One region of the Kitasatospora sp. NPDC056273 genome, then DNA from elsewhere that is predicted to be linked to it. Evidence: riboswitches for the same ligand, from Rfam matches in the RefSeq annotation. Region 1 holds a riboswitch; each other region holds the start of a gene.

Region 1 (7,244 bases):
ATCGGCTCGCACGGGCTGACGCACCGGCGGCTGGCGGGCCTGGGGGCGCAGGAATTGGCGGCCCAGGTCGCCGACAGCCGCCACGTGCTGGAGGACCTCACGGGCCGGTCGGTCGAGGGGTTCTGCTACCCGTACGGTTCGCTCGACGACGCCGCCGTGGAGGCGGTGGCGCACACCGGGTACGGGTACGGGTGCGCGGTCAGCCCCGGTGTCCACGGCGGGGAGTTCGCGCTTCCCCGATGTTACGTCGGCGATCGGGACGGGCCGCTGCACCTGACCGCGAAGCTGGTGCGCGACCGCTGGCTGCGCTGACGGTCGCTCAGGGGGCGGTGGCGGCCGGCTCCAGGTGCAGCCAGGACTCGTGCCAGAGCAGGGCGCACCGCCGGTCGCAGCCGGTGGCGAGCGGCTCGCCACCGCAGCGCAGGCCGTCGAGGATGAACCAGCGTCCCCCGGTGGGGTGTTGCCACCAGGCGAGGGACCGGTGGCGCAGTTCGAGGGCGCTGTGACGGGTGCCGGTGTGGTGCTCCATCCCCGGCTGGAAGGGGACGCCGTGCAGGCGCCCGTCGGGGTCGAGGGTCGCGCGGATCTCCGCGAGGCCGCGCACGGTCGCCCACAGGGCGACGGGACGGGGGGCGGGGACCGGCGCGGGCGCGGGCTCCAGCCATTCGTCGCGGAACAGCAGGGCGCAGTCCAGCCCGCAGCCCTGGGCGCCGTCGGCGCCGTGGCAGGTGGCGCCGGCCAGGGCGACGGTGCCCGACAGGCGACGCACCCGGTAGTGGTCGTCGATCATGCGGCGCACGATGCGCTCGACCTGGTAGACGCCGCCGCAGAACGACCACTGGCTGCCGGTGAACCACAGGCCGCGGTGGCGGTCCTTGTCGTCGAGGGTGGCGCGCACCGCGGCCTCGTCCTTCACCCGGACCCAGTCCCCCTCGGCGAACCGGGAGGGCCGGCCGGGCGCCGGAACGTCGGCGCGGCGCTCGCGCAGGCCCTCGCGGGCGATCCTGGCGCGGCGCACGACGCCGAGTGGGGGAAGGTCGCGCAGGGGCAGGTTCTTGTACTGGCACCGGTTCGCGGCGGTTCCGCAGAGCGGCTCCGCGGTATGGGTGAACCGTGATTCCTCAACGGCCATCAGTGAAATCCCATCGGGTCGGAGATATCGGCACAGGCTAGCGCACCCGGTCTTTTACGCGCTGGCTCGTCGGACCCTACCGGCGCCATGTCGAAAGAAATAACACTAGACGCACTAAGAGTCCCATGGGGTGAAACATCGCCGTTCCCGGGGAATTCTGGTCAGGGTCCGTGTTCATGTGCGTGTAATGTTTCCATCGTTGTCGGGGTGGAGTGGCCGAGTGGCTAGGCGGCGGCTTGCAGGGCCGTTCAGATGGGTTCGATTCCTATCTCCACCTTTTACTTCCGAGTTCTTTCGAGACATTTCGATCCGTCTCGAAAGGCGCGCCCGGAACAGGACGAGCGGTGCGGTCACCTGGGGCTCCGGGGCACATCACCCGGCGAAGGGATCGCTCATGACCACCTCCCCCAGCGGCTCGGCCGCCGCGCTGCGCGCCGTCCAGGTCGCGGGGCCGGGTGCGGCCCCCGAGCTGGTCGAGGTCCCCTCGCGGGAACCCGGTCCGGGAGCCGTGCGGATCACCGTGGAGGCGTGCGGGGTCTGCCACTCCGACCTGCTCATCGCCGGCGGCCTGCTGCCCGGCAGCACCTTCCCGATCACCCCGGGGCACGAGATCGCCGGCCGCGTCGACGCCCTCGGCGAGGGTGTGGAGGGCTGGCGGGTCGGCGACCGGGTCGCGGTCGGCTGGTACGGCGGCAGCTGCGGGCACTGCGACGCGTGCCGGGCGGGCGACGGCCTGCACTGCGCGCGGGTCGAGATCCCCGGCGTCGCCTATCCGGGCGGGTTCGCCGACTCCGTCGTCGTCCCGGCCGTGGCCCTGGCGGCGGTCCCGGACGAGCTCACCGCGGTCGAGGCGGCGCCGCTGGCCTGCGCGGGGGTGACGGTCTTCAACGCCCTGCGCCGCTCCGCCGCACGGCCCGGGGACACCGTCGCCATCCTGGGGATCGGCGGACTCGGCCACCTGGGCGTCCAGTTCGCCGAGAAGATGGGCTTCCGCACCGTCGCCATCGCCCGCGGCCAGGAGAAGGGGCCGCTCGCGCTTCGGCTCGGCGCCGCCCACTACATCGACAGCACCGCGGGCGATGTCGCCGAGGCCCTGCGGCAGTTGGGGGGCGCGAAGGTGGTCCTGTCCACCGTCACCAACGCGCCCGCCGTGGTGGCGACGATCGACGGGATCACCCGTCGGGGCGAGCTCGTCATGGTCGGACTCCCGGCGGAGCCGCTGGAGCTGAGCGCCCTGCAGCTGATCCAGGGCGACCGGAAGGTCTACGCGCACTCCTCGGGCATCGCGGTCGACACCCAGGACACGCTGCGCTTCGCGGCGCAGACGGGGGTGCGGGCCTGGGTCGAGGAGGTGCCGCTGGAGCGGACCGCGGCGGCGGTGGAGAAGATGGCGGCCAACCGGGCCCGCTTCCGGATGGTCGTCACCACCGGCCGCTGAGCGGCGGTCATCGGAGTCGGCCCTCGGAGTCGGCCCTCGGAGCCGGTCCCTCGGGGTCGGCTCCCGGCGTGTCCGGGCAGGTGGACGGGGGTGAGCGGCCCTCCGGCGGCGCGGCGCGGGCGCGTACCCCTGGACTTACTAGGACGTCCAACTATATGGTCGACGGCAGGTCCGCGGTGTCAGGGAAGCCGGTGTGAGTCCGGCACGGTCCCGCCACTGTGACCGGGGAGTCCGTCCTCGCAGATGACGGCCACTGGCAGCCAGCCGGGAAGGCCTGAGGGCGTGCGGTGATCCGGGAGTCAGGATACCGGCCGCGGGTGGTTCGTGTTTTCCACGAGGATGGAGACGACACACATGGCTCCGGGCTGCTTCCGTTCCACCGCGCCTGGCTGTCCCGTGCCGACGACCGCCGGGGCGCCCGCGTCCTGACGTACCGTCACACCGCCGTACGCCCGTGCCGAGGGGCGCACCACCGTGCGCCCGCCGACCGGCGGCGGCCTCCATTCCTCCTCTCCCCACCCCTGTCGAGAGTAGGAACCGATGGTCCGAGAACTGACCCACTTCATCGCCGGCAAGCCCACCGCCGGCACCTCCGGCCGCTTCGGCGACGTGTACGACCCCAACACCGGCCGGGTGCAGGCCCGGGTGCCCCTGGCGAGCCGCGCCGAGGTCGAGGCGGTGATCGCCGACGCCGAGCAGGCCCAGCCCGCGTGGGCCGCCTGGAACCCGCAGCGGCGGGCCCGCGTCCTGCTGCGCTTCCTCCAGCTCGTCGAGCAGGAGAAGGACGAGCTGGCCCGGCTGCTCTCCGCCGAGCACGGCAAGACCGTGGCCGACGCCCACGGCGACATCCAACGCGGCCTGGAGGTCGTGGAGTTCGCCGCCGGAATCCCGCACCTGCTGAAGGGCGAGTTCAGCGACAACGCCGGGACGGGCATTGACGTGTACTCGATGCGCCAGCCGCTCGGCGTGGTCGCGGGCATCACGCCGTTCAACTTCCCGGCGATGATCCCGCTCTGGAAGGCCGCGCCCGCGCTGGCCTGCGGGAACGCCTTCGTGCTCAAGCCCTCGGAGCGCGACCCCTCGGTGCCGCTGCGGCTGGCCGAGCTGTTCCTGGAGGCCGGGCTGCCGCCGGGCGTGCTCAACGTCGTCAACGGCGACAAGGAGGCCGTGGACACCTTGCTGGAGGACCCGCGCGTCCAGGCGCTCGGCTTCGTCGGCTCCACGCCGGTCGCCCAGTACGTGTACGCCACCGCCGCCGCGCACGGGAAGCGGGCGCAGTGCTTCGGCGGTGCCAAGAACCACCTGATCGTGATGCCGGACGCCGACCTCGACCAGGCGGCGGACGCGCTGATCGGTGCCGGGTACGGCTCGGCCGGGGAGCGCTGCATGGCCATCTCGGTGGCCGTCCCGGTGGGGGAGGCGACGGCGGACGCCCTGGTGGCGAAGCTGGTCGAGCGGATCGGCGCGCTCAAGGTCGGGCGCTCGGACGACCCGGCGGCGGACTTCGGCCCGCTGGTCGGCGCCGACGCGCTGGCGCGGGTGTGCGGCTACCTGGACCTCGGGATCGAGGAGGGCGCCGAACTCGTCGTCGACGGACGGGACTTCCGGCTGGCGGGGCACGAGGACGGCTACTTCCTCGGCGCCTCGCTGTTCGACCGGGTCACGCCCGGCATGCGGATCTACCGGGAGGAGATCTTCGGGCCGGTGCTCACCGTGGTGCGTGCCGCCGACTACGAGGAGGCGCTGCGGCTGCCCAGCGAGCACGAGTTCGGCAACGGGGTGGCCATCTACACCCGGGACGGCGACACCGCCCGGGACTTCGCCCGGCGGGTGAACACCGGCATGGTCGGGGTCAACGTGCCGATCCCGGTGCCGATCGCCTACCACACCTTCGGCGGCTGGAAGCGCTCCGCGTTCGGCGACCTCAACCAGCACGGGCCGGACTCGATCCGCTTCTACACCCGCACCCGCACCGTCACCTCGCGCTGGCCCTCCGGGGCCAAGGAGGGCGCGAGCTTCACCATCCCGACGATGGGCTGAGGCGCGCCGTGCACACCCATCTGACCGACGACCAGCTCGCCATCGTCGCGACCACCCGGGACTTCGCCCGCGAGCACCTCGCCCCGCACGCCGTCGCGTGGGACCAGGCCAAGCACTTCCCGGTCGACGTCCTGCGCAAGGCCGCCGACCTGGGCCTCGGCGGCGTCTACGTGCGGGAGGAGTCGGGCGGCTCGGAACTCGGCCGCCAGGACGGCGTGCTCGTCTTCGAGGCGCTGGCGACCGGCTGCCCGTCCATCGCCGGCTACCTGTCGATCCACAACATGGTCGCCTGGATGATCGACCGCTACGGCAGCCCCGCCCAGCGCGCCCGGCTGCTGCCCGGGCTCTGCTCGACGGAGCTGCTCGGCAGCTACTGCCTCACCGAGCCGGGCGCGGGCTCGGACGCCGCCGCGCTGGCCACCCGGGCCCGCCGGCACGGGGACCACTGGGTCCTGGACGGTGTCAAGCAGTTCGTCTCGGGCGCCGGGACCTCGCAGGTGTACGTGGTGATGGCCCGCACCGGCGGACCGGGGGCCCGGGGCGTCTCCGCGTTCCTGGTGGAGCGGGACGACCCGGGCGTCTCCTTCGGACCGAACGAGAAGAAGATGGGCTGGAACGCCCAGCCGACCCGGCAGGTGCTGCTGGACGGCGTCCGGCTCCCCGCCGACCGCCTGCTCGGCGGGGAGGGCGAGGGCTTCCGGATCGCCATGAACGGGCTGAACGGCGGCCGGCTCGGCATCGCCGCCTGCTCCGTCGGCGGCGCGCAGGACGCCCTGGAGCGGGCCACCCGGCACCTGGCCGACCGGGAGGCGTTCGGGGCCGCGCTGCTGCACGCCCAGGCGCTGCGGTTCCGGCTCGCCGACATGGCCACGGAGCTGGAGGCGGCCCGCTCGCTGCTCTGGCGGGCTGCCGCCGCCCTGGACCGGGGCGACCCCCGGGCGCCGGAGCTGTGCGCGATGGCCAAGCGCCACGCCACCGACACCGGCTTCGAGGTGGCCAACCAGGCGCTCCAACTCCACGGCGGCTACGGCTACCTGGCCGAGTACGGCATCGAGAAGATCGTCCGCGACCTGCGGGTGCACCAGATCCTGGAAGGGACCAACGAGATCATGCGCGTCATCGTCGCCCGCGGCCTGACCGGGGCCGCGTGATGGGTACGGATGAGGTCCTCGTCCAGCGCGAGGGCCGGGCGGGACTGATCGTCCTCAACCGCCCGGCGGCCCTGAACGCCCTCACCCACGGCATGGTGCGGAGGATCTCCGCCGCACTGGACGGGTGGGAGCGGGACGGCGACGTGGAGACCGTCGTGATCACCGGCGCCGGTGAGCGGGCCTTCTGCGCGGGCGGCGACATCGTCGCCATCCACCGCGCCGCCACCGGCGGCGACCCGGGTGCCGTCGAGGAGTTCTGGCGCGACGAGTACCGCCTCAACGCCCGGATCGCCCGCTACCCGAAGCCCTACGTCGCCGTGATGAACGGCATCGTGATGGGCGGCGGGGTCGGCGTCTCCGCCCACGGCAGCGTCCGGATCGTCACGGAGACCACCAGGGTCGCCCTGCCGGAGGCCGGCATCGGCTTCGTCCCCGACGTCGGCGGCACCTACCTGCTCGCCCTCGCGCCGGGGGAGTCGGGCACCCACCTTGCCCTGACCGCGGGATCCGTCGGCGCCGGGGACGCGCTGCTGTGCGGGCTCGCCGACCACTTCGTGCCCGCCGAGCGGCTGCCCGCACTGCTGGACGACCTGGCCGAACTGCCCGTCCACGACGCCCTGGAACGGAACGTTGGGCCCGCGCCGGCCGGCGTGCTGGACGGCCAGCGCGGATGGATCGACCACTGCTACGCGGCCGGCAGCGTGGAGGAGATCCTCGACCGGCTGCGGGAGAGCGGCGAACCCGAGGCCAAGAAGGCCGCCGACCGGATCGCCGCCAACTCCCCGACCGCCGTGAAGGCGACGCTCGCGGCCCTGCGCCGGGCCCGGGCACTCGGCCCGCTGGAGGCCGTCCTCGACCAGGAGTACCGCACCTCCTGCGCGGCGCTCGCCACGCCGGACCTCGCCGAGGGCATCCGGGCCCAGGTGATCGACAAGGACCGCACCCCGCGGTGGAGCCCGGCGACCCTGAGCGCCGTCGAACCCGCCGCCGTGGACCGCTACTTCGCCCCGCTCGGCGAGCGTGAACTCGGCCTCGCCACCACCACACCCCTGGAGCGCTGGTGACCCACACGATCGGATTCATCGGACTCGGCAACATGGGCGGCCCGATGGCCGCCAACCTCGTCAAGGCCGGACACCGGGTGACCGGCTACGACCTGGCCCCGGACGCCCGGGAGCGCGCCGCCGGGAACGGCGTCGCCGTGGCCGCCTCGGCGGCGGAGGCGGTGGCGGCGGCCGGGACGGTCGTCACCATGCTCCCGGCCGGACGCCATGTTCTGGACGCCTACGGTGAGTTGACGGCAGCGGCGCCGAGCGGCGCGCTGTTCGTGGACTGCTCCACCATCGCGGTCGGGGACGCCCGGGTGGCCGCCGACCTCGCCCGGGTCGCCGGGCACCGGGCCGTCGACGCACCGGTCTCCGGCGGCGTGGCCGGCGCCGAGGCGGCCGGCCTGACCTTCATGGTCGGCGCGGACGCCGCCGAC
Region 2 (7,244 bases), on a different contig from region 1:
CGCTCCAGCGCGTCCTCCAGGACCGGCACCACGATGCTGCGCAGGGCGCGGACGCCCTTGCGCCGCCCGGCACGCAACCGCCGTGCCCGGGCGACCCGTTGGACGCTCTGCACCAGCTGGGGCGCGACGCTGAGCGACACCGTCACCGCGACGCCCAGCTCGTACAGGGCCCCGGGCAGCACCCGCAGCGCCCGCTTGGGGTTCGCCAGGGTGTTCGCGGCGCCGATGCAGCAGATCAGACAGGCCAGCCGCAGCCCGTCGAAGGCCGCCGAGAGCGTGGCCTCCAGCGAGACCGGGCCGCCGATCTCGATGCCCGCGTACCAGGCGGGGGTCGGGATGTGCGGCAGGGAGAAGAGCAGGTGGTCGTGCGGGGTGACACCGGTGGCGAAGACGCACCGGAAGACCACCCGGATCGCCACCACCGTCAGGGCCAGCCACAGGTAGTAGGTGAACCCGCGCGCCCACGGCGCCTCGCTGCGGCGGGCGGTGACCACGAAGCCGAGCACGGCGAGGACGAGCAGGAGCAGCAGCGGGTTGGTGGTGCGGCTGGCCGCCGTCGCCAGGGCGAGCGCCCAGGCCCACCAGGCCAGCGGGTGGAGGTTACGCGGGATGCGCCGGCCCCCCGCGGCCCGCCCGGGGGCGCGCTGCGGGGAGCCGGACTCGCGCTTGTCGAGCGTGCCCACCGGATCACTCGGCCCGTCGGCGGCGGCGCCGGGCGGCCACCACCGTGGCCACACCCAGCGCCACGACGAGGACCGAGCCGAGCACGGCGGGGACCATCGACCCGGAGTCGTGCGGGGCGTCGGCCACCGGGTTGGCGTCCACCACCCCGCCGGGCACGGCTGCCGCGGACGTGGGCCCGGCCTCGGCCGCGGCCGTCTGCGGTGTCGACTGGTCGCTCGGGGCGTCGGTCGGCGGGGCGGTGGACGGCTCGGCCGGCACCGGCGTGGGGTCGGGCACGCCCGACGGGGCGACGCCGTCCCCGGGGGTGGCGGCGGGGTCCGTCCCCGGGGTCGCGGCGGACGCGGGCGGACGGGCTCCGCCGGGCTGGGGTGCGGCGGGGGCCGGGGCCCGGCCGCCGGTTGAGCCAGTGCCGCCGGTTGAGCCGGAGCCGCTGCCGCCCGTCGTACCGGATCCGCCTGTCGTACCGGAACCGCCCGCCGCTCCGCCGGAGCCGCCCGTCGTGCCCTGGCCGGGGTCGGCCAGCTGCCCGCCGGGACTCGAGTTGTGGGCCCGGACGCTGTCCGGCGAGAAAGTCGGACGCCCTTCGGTGCCCTCGACGTTGGTGCCGCCGAAGATCCACAGGTCGACACTGCCGGGCTTCGGCTGGTAGAGCATCGCGCCGAGCTGGCTGTAGGACCACTCGTTCTGGCCCGGATCGGCGTGCCAGTACGACCAGTACGCGGTGGCCGGGGGCGTCAGGACGCACTTCTCCTGGTCCGGCGTCGGGTACTGCTTGCCGCCCTGGAAGCCGCTGTAGCCGATCCGGCAGATGAAGGCCGGGCCGTCGTGCCCGGTGCCGGTGGTCTTCCAGCCGCCCTGGTTGAGCAGGGTGAACCCGGTGGTGGGCGTGGTCCCGCAGGAGCGCAGCAGCGGGCCGCCCCACGTGCCGAAGTCCACGGCGAGTACGGCACCGGAGGTGGTGGTGCACTGCTCGATCGGCAACGGGGTCGCGGCGGCCGGGGCGGTGCCCGCGGCGACGCCGCCGAAGGCGAGGGCGAAGGTCAGCGACGCCGCCCCGGACAGCCGGGCGAGGCGCGTGCCGAGCCCCCGGCTCACCGGTGACGCCCCGGGGCGGCCGCGGTGCGGCGACGGGCGACGAGGACGGCCCCGGCGCCGAGCGCGGTCAGCGCACCGGCCCCCGCCGTCAGTGCCAGTACCTGGCTTCCGGTACTGGCCAGGCCGCCTGAACCGGTCCGCACCGTCACGCCCCCTGCCCCGGCGGCACTGTCACCCTTCGGGGTGTCGATGCCGCCGGACGAAGGGGTGTCGGTGGCCGGGATCGGCGCGGTCGTCGTGGGCGAGCCCGCCGGGGTGCCGGTCGGCGTCCCGGTGGGACTGACCGTCGGGGTGGGCGTTCCCGTCGGGGTGGTGGTCGGAGTCCCGGTGGGAGTAGGCGTCGGCGTGCCCGCGAGGTCGCGGGACAGCGTCCCGAAGGAGATGCCGGTGGCACCGCCCAGCACCTGCGTGGACGCGCGGACGTCCGAACCCCGCTGCCCGGCGGCCGCGACGTTGAACCCGCCGTCGCCGTTCTGCTGCCCAGCGAGGAAGTCGAGCGCCTTGGCGATCTGTCCACCGTAGGCGGCCTGGCGCAGCGTCATGCCCTGGACGGCCAGCGCGGCCGAGTTGGTGGAGTCGCCGGACGCGCCGGGGAAGCCGCCGTCGGGCAGCTGCCGCGCGGCGAGCCAGCCGAGCCCCTGGTCGACCGCCCGGGCGGCCTCGTCCCCGGGGACGAGGGCGAGGGCCATGACGGCCATCGCCGTGCTGTCCACGTCGGAGTCGCCGGTGGCGGGGATCAGGCTCGGCCAGGAGCCGTCCGGGTGCTGGAGGCCCTTCAGGTAGGCGATCGCGGGGGCGACGCTGGTGGACTCCCCAGCCCGGAGCTGGGCCATGACGGCGAGCGCCTGGGAGAAGACGGAGGTGGCGTAGGCGTAGTTGCCCGGGGCTGCGCAGCCGGTGGTCGCGTCGGCCTTGGCGCACACCAGCGCGGCGAGGGCGGCGATCAGGTCGTGGCCGCCGAAGTCCCGCGGGTTGCGGCCGACGGCCTCGGCGAGCAGCGCCTCCTTGCCGATGGACCCGCCGCCGGCGTACTCGGTGCCGATCGCGGTCCAGTCGTTGACGGTGCGCTCGCTCGCGTCCTTGCCCTGCTGGTCGAGGAAGTCGACGATCCGGCGCAGCGCGGCGTCGTCGGTGCCGGTCGCGGCGAGGGCGTAGGCCCCGTCGATGGTCAGGCCGAAGTCGGCGAAGGCCGGGAAGCCCTCGTAGTAGTGGCCGTCGATCAGGCGGGACGGGTCGGTGAGGTAGGCGCTCCCCTTGGCCGCGTCGGGTTTCCTCCCCGCGGGCGCGCTCAGGGCCACCGCGGGCGAGGGCGACGCCGACGGGGAGGCGGAGGGCGAGGGGCCGCCGTTCCTGGCGCGGACGGAGTCCGGGGTGAAGTTCGGCGCCCCGCTGGTGCCGCCGATGTCCGTGCCGCCGTAGACCCAGGCCTCGACCTCGCCGGGCTCGGGCTTCTGCGTGCCGGCCCCGAACCGGCTGTAGGACCAGGCCTGTTGGCCGGGTTCGGCGATCCAGTACGACCAGTACGCGGTGGCCTGCGGGGTGTTGACGCACGGCTCCTCGGCCGGTGTCGGGTACTGGGCGCCGCCGTTGAAGGTCCCGGTCCCGAGCCGGCAGATGAAGGCCGGTCCGTCGTGCTCGGTGCCGGTCGTGGTGAAGCCGGCGTTGTGCAGCAGGTTCATGCCCGTCGTGGGGTGGGCGTCGCAGCCCCGGACGACGCCGCCGCCCCAGTGGGTGAAGTCGACGGCGACGATCGCGCCCGTCGTCGCCGTGCACTGCTCGATCGGGTCGGCCGAGGCGGTACCCGGGTACCCGAGCAGGACCGTGCCGCAGGCGGCGACGGCGACGGTGCCGGCGACCACCAGCGAGGCGAGGTCCCGGTTCCTGTGACGTGTGCGATTGCTGCTGACCCTCACGACGACTCCCTGGTCGGTCGACACGCGAGGCGACGGCGCAGCCGACGGTCGCCCGCGGGCACGGGGGCCGTCGAAACCGCGTCGTAGTCCGCGACGACGCAAGTGCTCTGTGAACAGACCCCCGGTCCAGGCATTCCGGCTCACCCACCTCAGGTGGGTCCACGGTTGCGGGTCAGCGCCGGAGTTGGACCGGCTTCCCCTGAATGCCGAGGGCAAAAAATCGGTTCATCAGACCACGCTGACCGACGGGCAGTCAACGGGGCGTCAGGTCGATCACATCACCTCGTCGGGCGACAGACCTGTGCGGTCGCGTCCGCGGTGGCCGAGCGGGGGAACCCGGTGCGAACCCGGTGCGAACCCGGGGCTGACGCGCAGCGGTGTGGGGCGGTGACCGTACCGTCCCGAGCCCGAATGCCCGCCCGGCCACTGCGGAACTGAGCCGGTGTCCCGGCTGGCCGATCGTCACTGCCCGGCGGACAGCTCCCAGTCCATCGCCCACGCCCGCACCGAGCCGTCCGCACAGCCGAAGAGCAGCAGGCTGTCGTCCGCGGTGGCGGTGAGACTCCACACCTGGCCGCCACCCCCTTCCAGCTCGCGCAGGCAGCGGCCGGTGTCGGCGTCCCAGATCCGCACGGTGCCGAGCCGGTGGCCTGTATAGGCGAACCGGCCGCCGGCGGAGAGGTGAAGGACCGACAGCTCATCCGGCCCGGTACCGGCGTCCCACGGCAGGACCTCGAAGTCGAAGGCGCGGAGGAATTGCCCGGTGCCGGCGTCCCACAGCCGCAGCGAGCGGTCGCCGTACGCGCTGCCGGACAGCAGCCGGTGGCCGTCTGCGTCGAACGAGAGCCAGCCGCACGCCGGATGACTCAGCGCCAGCGGCGGAGCGCCGAGCCGGGCGTGCAGCTGGATCTCGCCGAACAGCGCCACGCTCGCTGCCCGGGTGCCATCCGCGCTCATCGCGGCGGCGGTGGTCGGCCGCTCTCCGTCGCCGGTGAGCACCCGCACGCAGCGGCCGCTGTCCAGGTCCCACAGCCGCAGCGCGCCGTCCCGGCCGATCACCAGGGCCTGCCGGGCATCGGCGGTGAACAGGACCGAGTTCCCGACCACGCCCGCCTCGCCGCTCTCGGCACGGCCGTCGGGCCCACGGGCGTCGACCCGGCCGAGCGGTCGGCCACCGGGCAGCTCCCAGCTCTGCAGCACCGCGTCCCCGCCGGCCACCGCACGCAGGCCGTCGGCGCTCAGGCCGACCGAGCCGACCCGGGGCTTGTCCAGCGCGCGCAGCGGGGTGCCGTCGGTCGGATTCCACAGCCCGACCCGGCGGTCACCGCCGATCGCCGCGGTACGCCCGTCCGCCGACACGGCGAGCGAGGACACGTGGCCCTGCCCGCCGAGGGTGTGCACCGGCCACGCCCCGCGCAGCCCGGTACGGCGGACGGATCTCCCCAGCCGCCGCCATGCGGCCAGCACCTCCGGCGCACGCTCATAGCCGGGCGTCGAGCGGGCCCGGGTGAGCAGGTCGAGCGCGGCGGCGTACTGCCGAGACCCGAACGCCTGCTCGGCCTCGGCGAGCAGGGCCCCGACCTGCCCGCCGGCCCGCTCGATCTCTCGGTGGCGGCGGGGCCGGCTGAGCTGCATGCTCGCCCGGAACCGGCGCTCCGGGGTGATCCGCCACCAGCGCGCGGTGTTGTCCTGCCCGGCGGACACCGCCCAGTCGGCGTCCCCGCCCATCATCACGGCGGCGACCGGCTGGCTGTGTTCGCGGAAGGTGCGCACACAGCGGTACAGGGCCAGGTCCCAGAGCCGCACCGCGCCGTCCTCGCCGCCGGTGACGGCGTACCGGGAGTCGCCGCTCAGCACCAGCGAGCGGACCTCGCCGATCGGCGAGGTCACGGTGCGCACCGCGCGGCCGCTGCGCAGGTCCCACAGCCGGATCGTCAGGCCGGGCGAGGCGGTCGCCGCGGTGCGGCCCTCGGGCTCCAGCCAGATCGCGGTGGGACCGCGGCCCGGCATCGTCATCGTCTGCCGCAGCTCTCCGGTGTTCAGGTCCCACAGCTGGAGGGTGCCGCGCGCGTGGCTGCTGACCAGGGCGAGACCGCCGTCGTGGCTCAGTTCGACCCGGTGGGAGTCCTCGGCCCGGTCCGTGACGGGTCCGAGCCGCAACCGCTGCCGGCCGCTCGGGAAGTCCCAGACCAGCAGCCGTCCCTCCACCACGGCGACGGCGGTCCGCGCCCGGTTGTCGATCCGCAGGGCCTGCACCCGGAACAGCTCGCGGCGGCCGGGCGGGGTGAAGGCCAGCAGGCAGCGCTCGCGCGCCAGGTCCCAGAACCGGACCTCGTTGTCCGGGCCGACCGAGACCGCGTACCGGCCGTCGGAGACGTCGAGGCTGCTCACCCAGGACTCCAGGCCGCCGACGGTGCGCAGCAGCTCGCCGCGCCGCAGGTCCCACAGCTTCAGCCCGCGGTCCTTGTCGCCGTGGCCGCCGTAGCCGGTGACCGCGTACCGCCCGTCGGGGGTGATCCGGGCGGCGAGCCGCGCGGGGCCGTCGAACAGCTGGTACCAGCGGGCGGTGAAGGCCGGGGCCGCCCGGTTGTCGGGGGCGCTTGAGAGGTCGAGACGTTCCACGGCGGCGCGCCGCTCGGGGTCGTCGCCGCACTCCGCGGTGATCCCGGCGAGCAGCTCGCGGGCGGCCTCCAGGTCGCCGCGTTCCAGGTGGACCTCGGTCAGCCGGTGGCGGGACTGCCAGGAGTCGCCGTGCACGAGCCGCAGCTGCTCCAGGTCGGCGACCAGGGTGTCGTCAGTGGTCTCGCCGCGCCGCCAGCGCAGCAGGCCGCCGTTGTAGGCGGCGTCCAGGTGGCGCGGGTCCGCTTCCAGAGCGTCGGCGAAGGCGCGCTGCGCGCCGGGGATGTCCTCGAGGTCGAAGAGCGACAGGCCGCGGTTGTTCAGCTCGTCGGCGCGCAGCCCGACCGCGCTCGGCACCGGGCGCGCGTACCGGGTCCCGGTGGCCCGGTGGTAGTGCTCGGCGAGCTCGGCGGCGACCTCGGCCATCGAGGCGGGTCGCTGGGCGGGGTCGTGGCGCAGGCAGCGCTCCAGCAGCTCGGCGACGCCGGGCGGGATCGGCGGGCGGCCGTCGCGGCCTCGGGTCCCGCGGAAGGCCGCGAGGGTCTCGCTCGCGAGTGGTCCGACGTACCAGGCCACGCCGCCGGTGAACATCTCCAGCACCGAGACGGCGAAGCTGTACAGGTCGCTTCGCCGGCCGAGCTGCCGCTGCCCGTACTGCTCGGGCGAGGCGTACACCCTGGTCATCCCGCCCGCGGCGACCAGGACGGTGGCGTCGGCGCCGGGCCGATCGCCTGCGCCGCCGGGCCACGCGGCGAGCTGCCCGGCCCGGGCCAGGCCGAAGTCGGTGATCCGGGCGGTACCGTCCCGGTCCAGCAGGATGTTGCCCGGTTTCACGTCCTGGTGGACCACGCCCTGCTGGTGGGCGTGGTCCAGCCCCCGGGCGGCCTGGACCGCCAGGTCCAGGATCCGGGCGAGGGCTTGTTCCGGGCCGCC
Region 3 (7,244 bases), on a different contig from region 1:
GACCAGTACCCGGGCGACGTCACCCCGTACGTCCTCGACGACAGCAACAGCCCGCAACTCGCGCAGATGGCCATCGACTTCGGGTTCGTGTACGGCACCCGCGACAAGCTCGGCTGGTTCAAGAAGGCCGGCAACCTCCAGTTCGGCTTCCGCAACTCCGACAGCGACTACATCCTCATCCTGGACGCCGACTTCGCGCCCCGGCCGGACCTGCTGAACGAGATGCTCCCCTACATGGAGGCCGACCCCCGCCTCGGCATCGTCCAGTCCCCGCAGTTCTTCCGCATCCTGGACTCGCAGAACTGGATCGAGCGCGGCGCCGGCGCCGTCCAGGAGCTGTTCTACCGGACCGTCCAGGTCTCCCGGCAGCGCAGCGACGGCGCCATCTGCGTGGGCAGTTGCGCGGTGTACCGGCGCGCGGCGCTGGAGGAGAACGGCGGCACCACGCTGATCGGCCACTCCGAGGACGTGCACACCGGGTTCGACCTGCGCCGCCTCGGCTGGGACCTCCAGTACATACCCGTCGCGCTGGCCACCGGCGTCTGCCCGGACAACGTCGGCGGCTTCTTCAACCAGCAGTACCGCTGGTGCACCGGCTCGATGAGCCTGCTCGGCAGCAAGAAGTTCTGGCAGACCAAGCTGCGGCCGATCACCCGGGCCTGCTACCTGTCCGGCTTCTTCTACTACATCCACACGGCGCTGTTCACCGTCGTCTCACCGCTCATCCCGATCGTCCTGCTGCTCGCCCGCCCCGACCTGATCCGCTGGGAGAACACCGCGCTGGTGCTGCCCGGCCTGCTCTACGCGACGGTCATCTTCCCGCTCTGGCACCGCAACCCCTACCGGCTGGAGGCCTGGGCCGCCCGCATGATGTACGGCTGGGCGCACGTCTTCGCCATCTGGGACATCGTGCGCCGCAACCGGATGGCCTGGCAGCCGACCGGCTCCAGCGGCGCCAAGCGGAACAGGACCCGGCGGTTCTGGATCGGCGTCATCGCCTGGGGCGGCGGAACCGCCCTGCTCTGGGTGCTGCTGAGCATCTGGCGGATGCTCACCATGGGCCCGCTGAACTTCGCCCTCGTCCTCGCCTCCGGCCTCTTCTACGCCACCATCGTGGGCCGGGTCCTCGTCCAGCCCCGCCCGACGGAAGCAGTGTGATCGCCATGACCGCCCACCCGAGACGGGCCGGCCGGCTCCGTCACCGGCTGGCGCTCCCGCTGCTGGCCGCCGCCGGCCTGCTGCTCACCACCGCGTGCGGCCCCGAGGACCCCGGCTTCGCGATGCAGAAGGACCTCGCCCAGGCCGCCCCGGCCGCCACCCCGGCCCCCGGCGCCCCCGGGACTCCCGGCGCTCCGGGCGCGGCCCCCGCCGCGGGGGGCACCGCACCGGCCGCGCCCGCCACGCCCAAGGCCCTGCCGGCCGGCGTCCCGTACGACGTCACGCCGCTGCTCAGGCCGAGCCACAAGTACCTCGGCGCCGCCCTGCCCGACGTCCCCGCCACGATGGACGCGCTGCCCGGCTACCGCGACGCGATCGGCAAACAGCCCAACGTCCTGGAGTTCTACGCCCACTGGAAGGGCGGCTTCGACACCGCGGGCGCCCGCCGGATCCACGACGCCGGGGCGCTGCCCTTCATGGCCTGGGAGCCGCACGACCGCTCGCTCGCCTCGATCGCGGCCGGCGACACCGACGACTACGTGCGCGGCGTCGCCAAGGCCGTGGCCAGGTTCAACCTGCCGATCGCCGTCAGCATCGCCCACGAGATGAACGGCGACTGGTACCCGTGGGGCCGTCAGGCCGCCACCCCCGAGGACTTCGTGGCCGCCTGGCGCCACGTCCACGACCTCTTCGACCAGGCCGGCGCCACCAACGTGATCTGGGTCTGGAGCCCCAACATCACCGACCCCGCGCCCAACACCCGCCTGGAGCCGTACTACCCCGGCGACACCTACGTCGACTGGGCCGGCATGACCGGCTACTTCACCAAGACCGGGCCCAAGACCTTCGACGCGCTCTACGGCCCGACCATGGCCGAGATCCGCGGCTTCTCCCAGAAGCCCTTCTTCATCAGCGAGACCGCCTCCGAGCAGGGCAAGCGCCAGCACGCGGACATCGACCAGCTGTTCTCCGGGCTGGAGGCGCACGACGACATCGTCGGCTTCGTCTGGTTCAACATCGTCAAGCGGGCGGACTGGCGGGTCGAGGCCGTGCCGGACACCCTCGCCGCGTTCAAGCAGCGCGTGTCCGACCCCCGTTACGGCTTCGACATCCGGAACCCCTGATGAGCACTGAGTCCGAGTTCTCCCCCGTCCCGCACGGCCGCTCCGCCCACGACCCGGCCGCCGAGCCGGACCCGGACGGGCCCGGCGCCGTGGCGGTGGACAGCCCCGACGGGCCCCGCCCTGTCGTATCGGTCGACAACCCCGACGGCGTCGAGCTGGCCCCCTACACCATCCCGCGGGTCCCCGCGATCGGCTGGGACCCGGGCACCAGCCCCCGGCGCCGGTGGATCGCCCGCGGCCTGCTGGGCGCCGTCCTCACCGTCCAGGCCGCCCTCTCGCTGCGCCTGCTGGCCGCCGCGCACCCCGACGAGGCCGCCGCCATGGTCGCCGGCCGCCAGCAGCTGGCCCACCTGCTGCACGGCAACCCCGTCACCACCGACCTGGTCGACCGGGTGCACGGCTCGCCCTGGCTCTACCCGCCGCTGGCCGGCGCCGCCGCCGACGCCAACGGCATCTGGGGCACCCGGCTGCTCAGCCTCGGCTTCGCGCTGCTCACCACGGTCCTGCTGTACTCGCTGACCCGGCGGCTGTTCAACGAGCGGGTCGCCATCTGCGCCATCGCCGGGTACGCCGTCCTCCAGTCCACCGTGGTGGTCGGCTTCTACGCCGCGCCCGAGTCCCTCGCCGTCCTGCTGGTCGCCCTCGCGGCCTGGACCACGGTGTTCACCGCCGGCCGCCATCCGGCCCTGGCCCTGCTCGCCGCCCCGCCCACGGCGCTGGCCTGCGCCACGGCCTACTCCGCGGCCTTCGCCGTCCCCGCCCTGGTGGCCCTCGCCTTCGCCTGCGCCCGGCCGTACCACCGGGTGGGCCCGGCCGCCCTGCGCTCACTGCTGACGGCCCTCGGCACCCTCGTCCTGCTGCTCCCGTACGGCACCCTCGGCAAGGTCGCCGGGTGGTCGCCCTCGCGCGGCAACGCCCCCGGCTCGGCCGGCTCGGTCCTGCTCGGCACGCTCCAGTGGGCCGGCCTGTTCACCGTCCTCGCGGTGGCCGGCACCATCGCCTACGCGCGCCGCGAACAGATGCCCGAGCACGACGCGCCGGAGAAGGAGCCCCTCCCCACCACCCGGGGCCGGCGCGCCCTGCTCGGGGCCGTCCTGACCGCCACCGCCCTGCTGGTCCCCGCCGCCCACCTGTGGACCGGCACCTCCGGCGCGCTGTTCCGCCACCTCGGCTACGGCATGCTGCTGGCCGCCCCGCTCGCCGGGGTCGGCCTGACCCGGCTGGTCGGCGCCCACTTCCGCCACCCCCAGCTCGGCATCCTGGTCTGGGTCGCCCTGCTCGCCCTCGGCCTGGAACAGTCCGCGCTGCGCTACCAGAACGGGCCCGACTCCGGCCGCCTGCTGGCCGTCCTGCGGGTCCACACGGAGCCCCAGGGCCGCTACCTCACCGAGGTCGACGGACTCGCCGAGTACTACCTCGGCGGCGTCTCCAAGCCCGAGCAGTGGGTCTCCGCGCGCGCCGGCACCGACTACCGCGACGGGGCCGGCGTCGAGCACCACGGCGACGACGGCAGCGTCGCCGCGATCCGGGACGGCTGGTTCACCATGGTCGTCCTCGACAGCACCGCGCCGAGGGCCACCGACCGGGCCCTGGGCGAGGCCCTGGGCGCCGCCGGACACTACCGGCTGGTCGCCCAATTCACCTCGCCGACCGGCGATTCGAGCACGTACAAGGTCTATCTGAAGCACTGACCGGCCGCCCGGCCCACGCACATCCGCGACACGACAGGCACAACATATGGTGCCGCCGCAGTCCGGCGGCACAACATGTATGCTCGCTTCTGCTGTCGATGCAGGGGAACCCGGTGCGAATCCGGGACTGCCCCGCAGCGGTGAGCGGGCGGCTCCAGCAGCCGCACCCCGCGAGTCCGAGTACCTGCCGACGGCGTGCGCCACGGCCCTCCCGCAGAGGCCGCGCCGGCACCAGCAGTACCCCTCCGGGCCTCGCGGGCGGGCCGGGGAGTCACCTCGCGCGACGCTTTTTTGCGTTCGCGCCGTGCTCCCCTGCCCAGATCGGCCCGGTGGCCCCCCGAGCACCGCCGCCGATCGCCGCCAGGAGAGAGCGCCTTGACCACCGCTGCCTCAGCCACCCTGCCCGCCCAGGGCTCCGGTACCGCCTTCACCGACCCGACGGTCTCCGACCCCGGGGGCGCGCTGCTGCGGCTGCTCACCGACCGCAGCACCGACCTCACCGAGGTCGACCCCGGCCATGTCGCCGCCGCCGCGCTGCGCGGCCGCCACGCCGGCTCGGACTTCGCCGAGCTGCGCGGGCTGGCCGTGGACGCCGCCGCGTCGATGATCGCCGAGGACCCCCAGTACTCGAAGCTGGCCGCCCGCCTGCTCGCGCTGGAGATCGTCGACGAGGCGAACAGCCAGGGCTCGGTGTCCTTCTCCGCCTCGATCGCCGTCGGCCACACCGAGGGCCTGATCGGCGACACCACCGCGGACTTCGTCGCCAAGCACGCCGCCGCCCTGGACGCGCTGATCGACACCGCCGGCGACGACCGCTTCGAGTACTTCGGCCTGCGCACCGTGCAGTCCCGCTACCTGCTGCGCCACCCGATCACCCGCAAGGTGATCGAGACCCCGCAGCACTTCCTGCTCCGCGTCGCCTGCGGCCTGGCGGTCGGCGACTCCGAGCAGTCGGTGCGCGAGGTGGCCGAGCTGTACGGCCTGATGAGCCGCCTGGAGTACCTGACCTCCTCGCCGACGCTGTTCAACTCCGGCACCCGGCACCCGCAGATGTCGAGCTGCTACCTGCTCGACTCGCCGCTGGACAACCTGGACTCGATCTACAACCGCTACGCGCAGATCGCCCGCCTGTCCAAGCACGCCGGCGGCATCGGCCTGTCCTACTCGCGCATCCGCTCGCGCGGCAGCCTGATCCGCGGCACCAACGGCAAGTCCAACGGCATCGTGCCGTTCCTGCGCACCCTCGACTCCTCGGTCGCCGCCGTCAACCAGGGCGGCCGCCGCAAGGGCGCGGCCTGCGTCTACCTGGAGACCTGGCACGCCGACATCGAGGAGTTCCTGGAGCTCCGCGACAACACCGGCGAAGAGGCCCGCCGCACCCACAACCTCAACCTGGCGCACTGGATCCCGGACGAGTTCATGCGCCGGGTCAACGCCAACCAGGACTGGTCGCTGTTCTCCCCGGCCGACGTGCCGGAGCTGGTCGACCTGTGGGGCGCCGACTTCGACGAGGCCTACCGCAAGGCCGAGCTGGCCGGCAAGGCCGTCCGCACCATCCCGGCGCAGACCCTGTACGCCCGCATGATGCGCACCCTGGCGCAGACCGGCAACGGCTGGATGACCTTCAAGGACGCCTCCAACCGCGCCGCCAACCAGACCGCCCTGCCGGGCCGCACCGTGCACTCCTCCAACCTGTGCACGGAGATCCTGGAGGTCACGGACGACTCCGAGACCGCCGTCTGCAACCTCGGCTCGGTCAACCTCGGCGCCCACGTGGCCCCCGGTGCCACCGTCGACGACCTGCTCGGCGCCATGGACTGGGAGCGCCTCGACGCCACCGTCCGCACGGCCGTGACGTTCCTCGACCGCGTGGTGGACATCAACTTCTACCCGACCACCGAGGCCGGCACCTCCAACTCCCGCTGGCGGCCGGTCGGCCTCGGCGTGATGGGCCTCCAGGACGTCTTCTTCAAGCTGCGGATCGACTTCGACTCCGCCGAGGCCGCCCGCCTGTCCACGCTGATCGCCGAGCGCATCATGCTCACCGCGTACGAGCGCTCCGCCGACCTGGCCGAGCAGCTCGGCCGCCACGAGGCGTACGGCGAGACCCGCGCCGCCCGCGGCGAGCTGCACATCGACCACTTCCCGACGGCCGCCCCGCAGTGGGCCGACCGCTGGACGGCGCTGCGCGCCCGGATCGCCGAGACCGGCCTGCGCAACTCGCTGCTGCTGGCCATCGCGCCGACCGCGACCATCGCGTCCATCGCCGGCGTGTACGAGTGCATCGAGCCGCAGGTGTCCAACCTGTTCAAGCGCGAGACGCTGTCCGGCGAGTTCCTCCAGGTCAACCCGTACCTGGTGCGCGAGCTCAAGGAGCTCGGCGTCTGGGACCAGCAGACCCGCGACGCCCTGCGCGACGCCAACGGCTCCGTCCAGGACCTGAACTGGCTGCCCGCCGGGGTCCGTTCGCTGTACCGGACGGCCTGGGAGCTGCCGCAGCGCGCGCTGATCGACCTGGCCGCGGCCCGCATGCCGTACCTGGACCAGAGCCAGTCCCTGAACCTGTTCATGGCGGCGCCGACCATCGGCAAGCTCAGCTCGATGTACGCCTACGCGTGGAAGGTCGGTCTGAAGACCACCTACTACCTGCGTTCGCGCCCGGCCACCCGCATCGCCCAGGCCGCGTCCGGCACCGCCCGTGCCGCCGCGCCGGCACCGGTGCCCGTGAACACCCCCTCCCTCACCCCGGAGCAGGAAGCCGCCATCGCCTGCTCCCTGGAGAACCCCGAGTCCTGCGAGGCCTGCCAGTGACCACCCCCGAAGACCGCAAGATGCTGCTCGACCCCGGCTTCGAGCTGACCCTGCGCCCGATGCGCTACCCGTCGTTCTACGACCGGTACCGGGACGCGATCAAGAACACCTGGACCGTCGAGGAGGTGGACCTGCACTCCGACGTCGCCGACCTGGCGAAGCTCAGCGAGGGCGAGCGCCACCTCATCGGCCGGCTGGTCGCGTTCTTCGCGACGGGCGACTCGATCGTCTCCAACAACGTGGTGCTGAGCCTCTACAAGCACATCAACTCGCCCGAGGCGCGCCTGTACCTCTCGCGGCAGCTGTTCGAAGAGGCCGTGCACGTCCAGTTCTACCTGACGCTGCTGGACACCTACCTGCCCGACCCGGAGGACCGCAACGCGGCCTTCGCCGCGGTGGAGAACATCCCCTCCATCCGCCAGAAGGCGCAGTTCTGCTTCAAGTACATGAACGCGGTCGA
Region 4 (7,244 bases), on a different contig from region 1:
ATGGTGCGGCCCGCCCAGCCGAGGCCGACGACGGCCACCCGCACCGGGGCGTCCGGCCCCCGTCCGGCGGTGCTCACCCGCGCGTTCACACCGCGGCCAGGGCGTCGGCGATGATCTGCGCGGTGTCCTCTATCGCCCGCTCGCTCGCGAGGAGGGTGCGGTGGTGCAGCCAGATGCCGTCGGCGGTGAGCGCCTCGCTGTTGGGGCAGGCCTTGGCCAGCGCGTCGACGGTGGTGTCGGGCGCGGCCGACTCCCAGAAGCCGTCCGAGCGGTAGATGGCGCGGAAGACCACGAAGGCGGGCAGGCCGCGCGCGATCAGGTCGTCGACCAGGGCGTTGCGCCGGTCCTCGCCAAGGCCGGGCACCCGGAACATCGCCATGTAGTGCGGCACGCGGTCGGCCCGCTCGTCGTGGCCCTGCGGCACCACGCCGGGGATCTCCGTCAGCAGGCTCTTGAGCAGCTTGGCGCGCTCCTCGCGGACGCTGATCTGGCCGTCCAGGCGGGCGAGCTGGGCGCGCAGCACGCTCGCGGAGAACTCGTTGAGCCGGAAGTTGGAGCCGGAGGTCTGGTGGTAGTACTTCCGGTCCGTCGGCGGGCGGCCGCAGCTGTGCCGCAGGAACGCCTCGTCGTACTGGGCGGTCTCCGGGAAGGTGACGGCGCCGCCCTCGCCGGCCGTCATCAGCTTGCCGTTCTGGAAGCTGAACGCGGCGATCGAGCCCAGCTCGCCGACCCGGCGGCCGCGCCAGCGGGCGCCGTGGGCGTGCGCGGCGTCCTGCACGATCGAGACGCCCGAGTCGGCGGCGAGCTTGTCGAGGGCGTCCAGGTCGGCGATCTGGCCGGCGATGTGGACGGGCATGATCGCCCGGGTCCGCGGCGTGATCGCGGCGGCGGCCGCCTCGGGGCTCAGGTTGTAGGTGTCGAGGTCGATGTCGACCGGCACCGCGGTGGCGCCGAGCCGCTGGGCGGCCTGGGAGGAGGAGATGAACGTGAACGCGGGCACGATGACCTCGGTGCCCGGGCCGACACCGAGCAGCTGGAGGGCGATCTCCAGCGCGTGGGTGCCGTTGGTGACGGCGAGCGCCTTGGCGGCGCCGTGGTAGTCGGCGAACTCCTGCTCGAAGGTGTCGACCTCCTTGCCGCCCATCCGCCACCACTGGCCCTGCTCCAGGGCCCTGAGCAGTCCTTCGCGCTCGGCATCGTCGTACTGGGGCCAGACCGGGAACTCCGGGGCCGGACGTCCTTGGGCACTCATGATTCCGCGCAGCCTTTCCTGTCGGGGGGACCGTGGAACGGGACGCTAACCCAGGAAATCCGGCCCGTCATCTCCCCTACGCACCCCCCTACAAAGCCCTTGTCCTGCAGTTCGGCAACCCGCTCCGGGTTCGTCCGGGGAATTCGCTGCTATAACCGGAATATGAGCGAACTGCTATTGCTGAACGGCCCCAATCTCGGGATTCTCGGCCGCCGCGAGCCGGAGGTCTACGGCACCGACACCCTGGCCGACATCGAGGCCGCGGTCGCCGCCGAGGTGGCCGGCCGGGGCTGGAAGGTGGTCTCCGTCCAGCGCGAGTCCGAGGGCCAGCTGATCGAGGCGGTGCAGGACGCCTGGGACGGCTCCGTCGGGGCGATCGTCAACCCGGGCGCGCTGATGATCGCCGGCTGGGGCCTGCGCGACGCGCTCGCCGCCTACCCGCGGCCGTTCGTCGAGGTGCACCTGTCCAACGTCTGGGCGCGCGAGTCCTTCCGGCACGAGTCGGTACTGGCGCCGATCGCCTCGGGCGTGATCGTCGGGCTCGGCGCGCTCGGCTACCGGCTCGCCGCGCAGGCGCTGCTGGCGAAGGTCCCGGCGTCCTGATGGGCTTCGCGACGGGCGCCCCGGCAGGGGGCACCACGACGACGACGCGGGCCGCGGCGGCGCCGGGTCCCGCGGTTCAGGCTCCGACGGCTCAGGGCCCCGCGGCTCAGGGCCCAACGCCGCAGGCCCCGACGGCTCAGGCCCCGACGGCCGCCCGGGGCGTGCTCGGCATCGACATCGGCGGCACCAAGGTGGCGCTGCGCGCCGAGGACGGCCCGCCCGGCGGGCCGGTCCGCACCGAGGAGGCCGTGCTGCGCTGGCCCGGTGCCCGGGTGGCCGGCGCCTACGCCGACTGGACGGCGCTGGCCGGCACGGTCGCCGACCTGCGCGAGCGCTGGGAGGGCGACTTCGCGGCGGTCGGGGTGGCCGTGCCCGCGACCCTCGGCCCGGACGGCCGGGTGCTCGCCTGGCCCGGCCGCCCCGACTGGCGCGGCTTCGACCTCGTCCCGGCGCTGCGGCGGCTCTTCCCCGCCGCCGCCCTGGCCTGGGCGGACGACGGTGACCTCGCCGCGCTCGCCGAGGCGGTGCACGCCGGGTCCGGGCACGTGGTCTACCTGGGTGTCGGGACGGGCGTCGGCGGCGGTGTCGTGCACGGGGGCGCGCCGCTGCCGGGCCAGGGGCGCGGCTCCTGCGAGGCGGGCCACCTGATCGTCGACCGCCGGGGCCCGGTCTGCGACTGCGGGCGGCGCGGCTGCCTGCAGGCCACCGCCTCCGGTCCCGCGACCCTGCGGCGCGCGGAACTGCTGCGCGGCGCGCCGGTCGAGTACCCGGAGCTGCGGTCCGGGCTGGCCGAGGGCGCGCCGTGGGCGGTGGAGGCCGTCGAGGAGACCTGCGCCGCGCTGGCGGCCGCGGCCGTGTCGCTCGGCGAGCTGTTCCACCCCGAACTGACCGTGCTGGGCGGCGGGTTCGCCGACGGGCTGCCCGGCTTCACGGCGCGGGTGGAGGCGCACGCCGCCGCGCTGGCCCGCCCCGGCGGCCCGGCCCCCGCGATCCGGACGGCCGTGCTCGGCGGGCTGTCCTCGCTGCACGGCGCCCTCGCGCTGGCGCGGCTGCAGCCCGCTGCCTGAAGCGCACCCGGCCACACCCCCATCGAGCGACACCGCACCGCACACCATCTCACCGACCAGCCCTGGGAGCCGAGTTGACCACGACAGAAACCCTCGTCCGCACGGACGGCGGGCTGCGGCGCATCGACGTGGAGCTGGGTGAGCGCGGCTACCCGGTGCTGATCGGCCCCGGCGCCCGCCACCGGCTGGCCGGGGTGCTCGCGGGGATCGGCGCCCGCCGGGTCGCGGTGGTCAGCGCCCGGCCCGCCGAGTGGCTGCCCGACACCGGCCTCGACACCCTGGTGGTGGAGGCGAAGGACGGCGAGGAGGGCAAGTCCCTCGCCTGGGTGGCCGAACTGTGCAGCCGCTTCACCGCGTTCGGCCTGGGCCGGGCGGACGCCGTGGTCTCCTGCGGCGGCGGCACCACCACCGACGCGGTCGGGCTCGCCGCCGCGCTGTACCACCGGGGCGTGCCCGTGGTGCACCTGCCCACCTCGCTGCTGGCCCAGGTCGACGCGAGCGTCGGCGGCAAGACGGCGGTGAACCTCCCGGAGGGCAAGAACCTGGTGGGCGCGTACTGGCAGCCGTCCGCCGTGCTCTGCGACACCGACTACCTCGACACCCTCCCGCCGCGCGAACGCGTCAACGGCTACGGGGAGATCGCCCGCTGCCACTTCATCGGCGCCGGGGACCTCCGCCACCTGCCCCTGCCCGAGCAGATCGCCGCGAGCGTCGCCCGCAAGGCCGCCGTGGTGGCCGCCGACGAGCGCGACACCGGGCTGCGGCACATCCTCAACTACGGCCACACCCTGGGCCACGCGCTGGAACGCGCCACCGACTTCCGGCTGCGCCACGGCGAGGCGGTCGGCGTCGGCACGGTCTTCGCCGGCTGGCTGGCGGGGGCGCTCGGCCGGATCGGCCCCGAGCGGGTCGCCGAGCACCACGAGGTGGTCGCCCACTACGGGCTGCCGACCGCACTGCCGCCGGAGGTCGGCACCGGGGCGCTGATCGCCCTCATGCGGCTGGACAAGAAGGCCGTCGACGGGCTCTCCTTCGTCCTGGACGGCCCGCGCGGCGCCGAACTCGTCAGCGACGTCCCCGAGCCGCTGGTCGCCCGCACGCTGGACGCCATGCCGCGCGCCGCCGCAGGGGAGGCCTGAGATGTCCCTTCACCCCGACCTGCCGACCCCCGACCTGCCGACCCCCGACGCGCCGACACCCGACGCGCCGGCCGCCCGCCCGCCGATCTCCGGCCGCACCCGGCTGTTCGCGGTGCTCGGCGACCCGGTCGCACAGGCCAAGGCGCCCGCCCTGCTCAACCCGCTGTTCGCGGCGAGCGGCGTGGACGCCGTGCTCGTCCCCGTGCACGCCCCGGCGGACCGGCTGGACGAGGTCGTCCGCGGGCTGAAGGCCGTCGCCAACCTGGACGGGCTGCTGGTCACCGTCCCGCACAAGCTGGCGATGTGCGGGCACGCCGACGAACTCAGCGACGCCGCCGCCCTGTTGGGCAGCACCAACGCGCTGCGCCGCGAGCCGGACGGCCGCTGGTACGGCGACAACTTCGACGGCGCCGGGTTCGTCCGGGGCCTGGCCGCCGCCGGGCACCACCCGGCCGGGCTGCGGGTGGCACTGGCCGGCGCCGGAGGCGCGGGGCTCGCCATCGCCGCCGCCCTGCTCGCCGAAGGGGCCGCCGCACTCACCGTCACCGATCCCGACGGGGGCCGGGTGGACGCCCTGCTGGAGCGGCTCGGCACCCGCTGGCCCGGCCGCGTGGCCGCCGCCCCGCGCCCGCCCGCCGGCGTCGACCTCGCGGTCAACGCCACCCCGCTGGGCCTGGACCCGGCCGACCCGCTCCCCTTCGACCCGGCCCCACTGGCGCCCGGCGCGCTGGTCGCCGACATCATCATGACGCCCGCCGAGACCCCGCTGCTGCGCACCGCCGCCGCCCTCGGCCTCGCCACCCACCCCGGCATCCACATGCTCGCCGAGCAACTGCCGCTCTACCGCTCCTTCTTTCGCCTTCCGGGGTGATCCCCCGTGCCTCCGGAGCCGGCCGACCCCGTGGCCGCTCCCTCCCCCCATCCCCGCAAAGGATCCAAACGATCATCCCACCGGCCGGTCGCCACCGACCTGACCACGCCTGATACCGTGCCATCGCCGTGGTGTTCGGGAAACCGGTCTGAGTCCGGTGCGGCCCTCGCCACTGTTGCCGCGGAGTTCCGCGGCCCTCGCTGACCGGCTTTCGCCAGCGGTCAGGGCCACTGGGCGGGCTGGGAGAGCCGCTCGGGAAGGTCGGTCGCGGCGTGTTGATGCGGAAGCCAGGAGACCGGCCACGGCGCGACATGTTCCACGAGGGTTTTGGAGAACACGTGCCCAGCGGTCAGCCGTACCCGCATCCGGTCCGATCCATACGTTCCATGCGCTCCGCGCGCTCCATACGTCCCGTACGTCCCACAGGTCCGACACGCGTCGGCCGGGCCGTCACGGCCCTGCTGTTCGTCGGTGTGGTCGGAGGCTGCGCGGGCGCCCCCGCGCCCGTCGCGTCCGGCGGGGCGACCGGAAGCGCCGCGCCGGTCAGCGTGGACAACTGCGGGACCACCGTGACGGTCGGCGCGCCGCCCGAGCGGCTGGTGACGCTCAACCAGGGTGCCACCGAGGTGGCCCTGGCCCTCGGGCTGGAGTCCCGCATGGCCGGTACCGCCTACCTCGACGACTCCGTCCCGGAGAAGTGGAAGGCCGCCTACGACTCCGTCCCGGTGCTCTCCAAGAAGTACCCGACGAAGGAGAACCTCCTCGCGGCCCGTCCCGACTTCCTGTACGCCTCCTACTCCAGCGCGTTCACCGACAAGGTCGCGGGCACCCGGGAGGAGCTGCGCGGCCAGGGCGTCCCGTCGTACCTGTCCCCGTTCGGCTGCTCGGACAAGAACCAGGTGCCGCCGACGACCTGGCAGGCGGCGTGGGGCGAGCTGAACGACGTCGCCAAGGTCTTCGGCGTCCCGGAGCGGGCCGCCGCGATCCAGCGGCAGCAGGAGCAGCAGCTGGCGCAGTTCACGGCGACGGCCGCGGGCAAGGGCCTGAAGGTCCTGTGGTTCGACTCGGACACCAAGACGCCGTACGTCGGCACCGGCCAGGGCGGCCCCCAACTCGTGCTCGACGCCGTGGGCGCCCGCAACGTCTTCGGGGACCTGCCCGGCAGCTGGCAGAACGTGAGCTGGGAGAAGGTCGTCGCGGCGGACCCGGACGCCATCGTGGTCGCGGACGCCGACTGGGACACCGCCCAGTCCAAGATCGACTACCTGGAGAACGACCCGGTCCTGAGCAAGCTCACCGCCGTGCAGCGCAAGGCCTTCGTGACGGTGCCGTTCTCCGAGTCGACCCCCGGCGTGCTGCTCGCCGACGGTGCCGCCCGGGTGTCCGACGGGCTGGGCCGACTGCACCCGGCTTCATGACCACCGCGCCCCACCCCGTCGTGCGGCCCGCTGGTCCGGGCCGCGCGACGGCGGCCCTGGCCGTCGCCGCGGCCCTGCTCCTGAGCACCCTGCTCCTCGGCCTGGCCGTGGGCTCGCAGCACGAGTCGGTCGGAACGGTGATCGAGGTCGTGGCGCGCCGTCTCGGGCTGGGCGACCCGCCTGTGACGCTGCTGGACGACCAGATCGTCTGGCAGCTGCGGCTGCCCCGGGTGCTGGGAGCGGCCGCCACCGGCGCCGGCCTCGCGGTCTGCGGCGCGGTGCTGCAGACGCTGACCGGGAACGACCTGGCCGATCCCTTCCTGCTCGGGATCTCGGACGGAGCCGCCGCCGGCGCGGTCACCGTGATCGTCCTCGGCGTCGGCGTGACCGGCGCCGTGGGCACCGGCGCGGTGGCGACGGCGGCCTTCGCCGGCGCCCTGCTCGCCGCCGCCGTCGTCCTGGCCCTGGCCGGCGCCCGAACCCGGTCGCTGCCCACCGCCCGGACCGTGCTCGCCGGCATCGCGGTCGGCCAGATGTGCGGGGCCTACACCTCGTTCGTGGTGATGGTCCTCGGGGACCGCGACGCGGCGCGCGGTGTCATGGAGTGGACGCTGGGCTCGGTCGCCGGCGTGCGGTGGCCCACCGCCGTCTTCCTGCTGGCGGTCGCGCTGGTGGGTGTCACGGTCCTGGCCTCCTCGGCCCGCGACCTGGACGCCTTCGCCTTCGGCGAGACCGCCGCCCGCTCCCTCGGCGTCCACGTCGAGCGCACCCGCTGGGTCCTCGTCGCCACCGCCGCGCTGGTGACCGCGTGCCTGGTCGCCAACACCGGCGTCATCGGGTTCCTCGGCCTGGTCGTCCCGCACGTGGTCCGCCTCGTCTGCGGCCCGCGCCACG

What was found. Region 1 has a riboswitch for cobalamin ahead of ACFCY1_RS38260 (CoA-acylating methylmalonate-semialdehyde dehydrogenase). Riboswitches for the same ligand answer to the same signal wherever they lie in the genome.
Region 2: it holds a riboswitch for cobalamin, as region 1 does, so the genes downstream of both, ACFCY1_RS37135 (prenyltransferase/squalene oxidase repeat-containing protein) here and ACFCY1_RS38260 (CoA-acylating methylmalonate-semialdehyde dehydrogenase) in region 1, are expected to answer to the same signal.
Region 3: it holds a riboswitch for cobalamin, as region 1 does, so the genes downstream of both, ACFCY1_RS34120 (ribonucleoside-diphosphate reductase subunit alpha) here and ACFCY1_RS38260 (CoA-acylating methylmalonate-semialdehyde dehydrogenase) in region 1, are expected to answer to the same signal.
Region 4: it holds a riboswitch for cobalamin, as region 1 does, so the genes downstream of both, ACFCY1_RS18085 (ABC transporter substrate-binding protein) here and ACFCY1_RS38260 (CoA-acylating methylmalonate-semialdehyde dehydrogenase) in region 1, are expected to answer to the same signal.

What each region holds. Positions count from the first base shown of each region.
Region 1 covers NZ_JBHJSJ010000078.1:25,767-33,010, forward strand. The annotation lists gene ACFCY1_RS38240 (polysaccharide deacetylase family protein) at 1-312, shown strand, start outside; gene ACFCY1_RS38245 (hypothetical protein) at 320-1,132, opposite strand; tRNA gene ACFCY1_RS38250 (tRNA-Cys) at 1,339-1,409, shown strand; gene ACFCY1_RS38255 (alcohol dehydrogenase catalytic domain-containing protein) at 1,527-2,570, shown strand; cobalamin riboswitch at 2,710-2,901, shown strand; gene ACFCY1_RS38260 (CoA-acylating methylmalonate-semialdehyde dehydrogenase) at 3,111-4,610, shown strand; gene ACFCY1_RS38265 (acyl-CoA dehydrogenase family protein) at 4,619-5,761, shown strand; gene ACFCY1_RS38270 (enoyl-CoA hydratase/isomerase family protein) at 5,761-6,825, shown strand; gene mmsB (3-hydroxyisobutyrate dehydrogenase) at 6,822-7,244, shown strand, end outside.
Region 2 covers NZ_JBHJSJ010000072.1:861-8,104, reverse strand. The annotation lists gene ACFCY1_RS37145 (CbiQ family ECF transporter T component) at 1-683, opposite strand, end outside; gene ACFCY1_RS37140 (hypothetical protein) at 688-1,779, opposite strand; gene ACFCY1_RS37135 (prenyltransferase/squalene oxidase repeat-containing protein) at 1,776-3,692, opposite strand; cobalamin riboswitch at 3,800-3,927, opposite strand; cobalamin riboswitch at 4,022-4,109, shown strand; gene ACFCY1_RS37130 (WD40 repeat domain-containing serine/threonine protein kinase) at 4,155-7,244, opposite strand, start outside.
Region 3 covers NZ_JBHJSJ010000057.1:5,974-13,217, reverse strand. The annotation lists gene ACFCY1_RS34135 (glycosyltransferase family 2 protein) at 1-1,158, shown strand, start outside; gene ACFCY1_RS34130 (glycoside hydrolase family 26 protein) at 1,164-2,282, shown strand; gene ACFCY1_RS34125 (glycosyltransferase family 39 protein) at 2,282-3,973, shown strand; cobalamin riboswitch at 4,046-4,180, shown strand; gene ACFCY1_RS34120 (ribonucleoside-diphosphate reductase subunit alpha) at 4,373-6,784, shown strand; gene ACFCY1_RS34115 (ribonucleotide-diphosphate reductase subunit beta) at 6,805-7,244, shown strand, end outside.
Region 4 covers NZ_JBHJSJ010000017.1:163,856-171,099, forward strand. The annotation lists gene ACFCY1_RS18055 (Gfo/Idh/MocA family protein) at 1-77, opposite strand, end outside; gene ACFCY1_RS18060 (DegT/DnrJ/EryC1/StrS family aminotransferase) at 86-1,252, opposite strand; gene ACFCY1_RS18065 (type II 3-dehydroquinate dehydratase) at 1,415-1,855, shown strand; gene ACFCY1_RS18070 (ROK family protein) at 2,017-2,922, shown strand; gene ACFCY1_RS18075 (3-dehydroquinate synthase family protein) at 2,997-4,061, shown strand; gene ACFCY1_RS18080 (shikimate dehydrogenase family protein) at 4,063-4,932, shown strand; cobalamin riboswitch at 5,045-5,251, shown strand; gene ACFCY1_RS18085 (ABC transporter substrate-binding protein) at 5,481-6,350, shown strand; gene ACFCY1_RS18090 (iron ABC transporter permease) at 6,347-7,244, shown strand, end outside.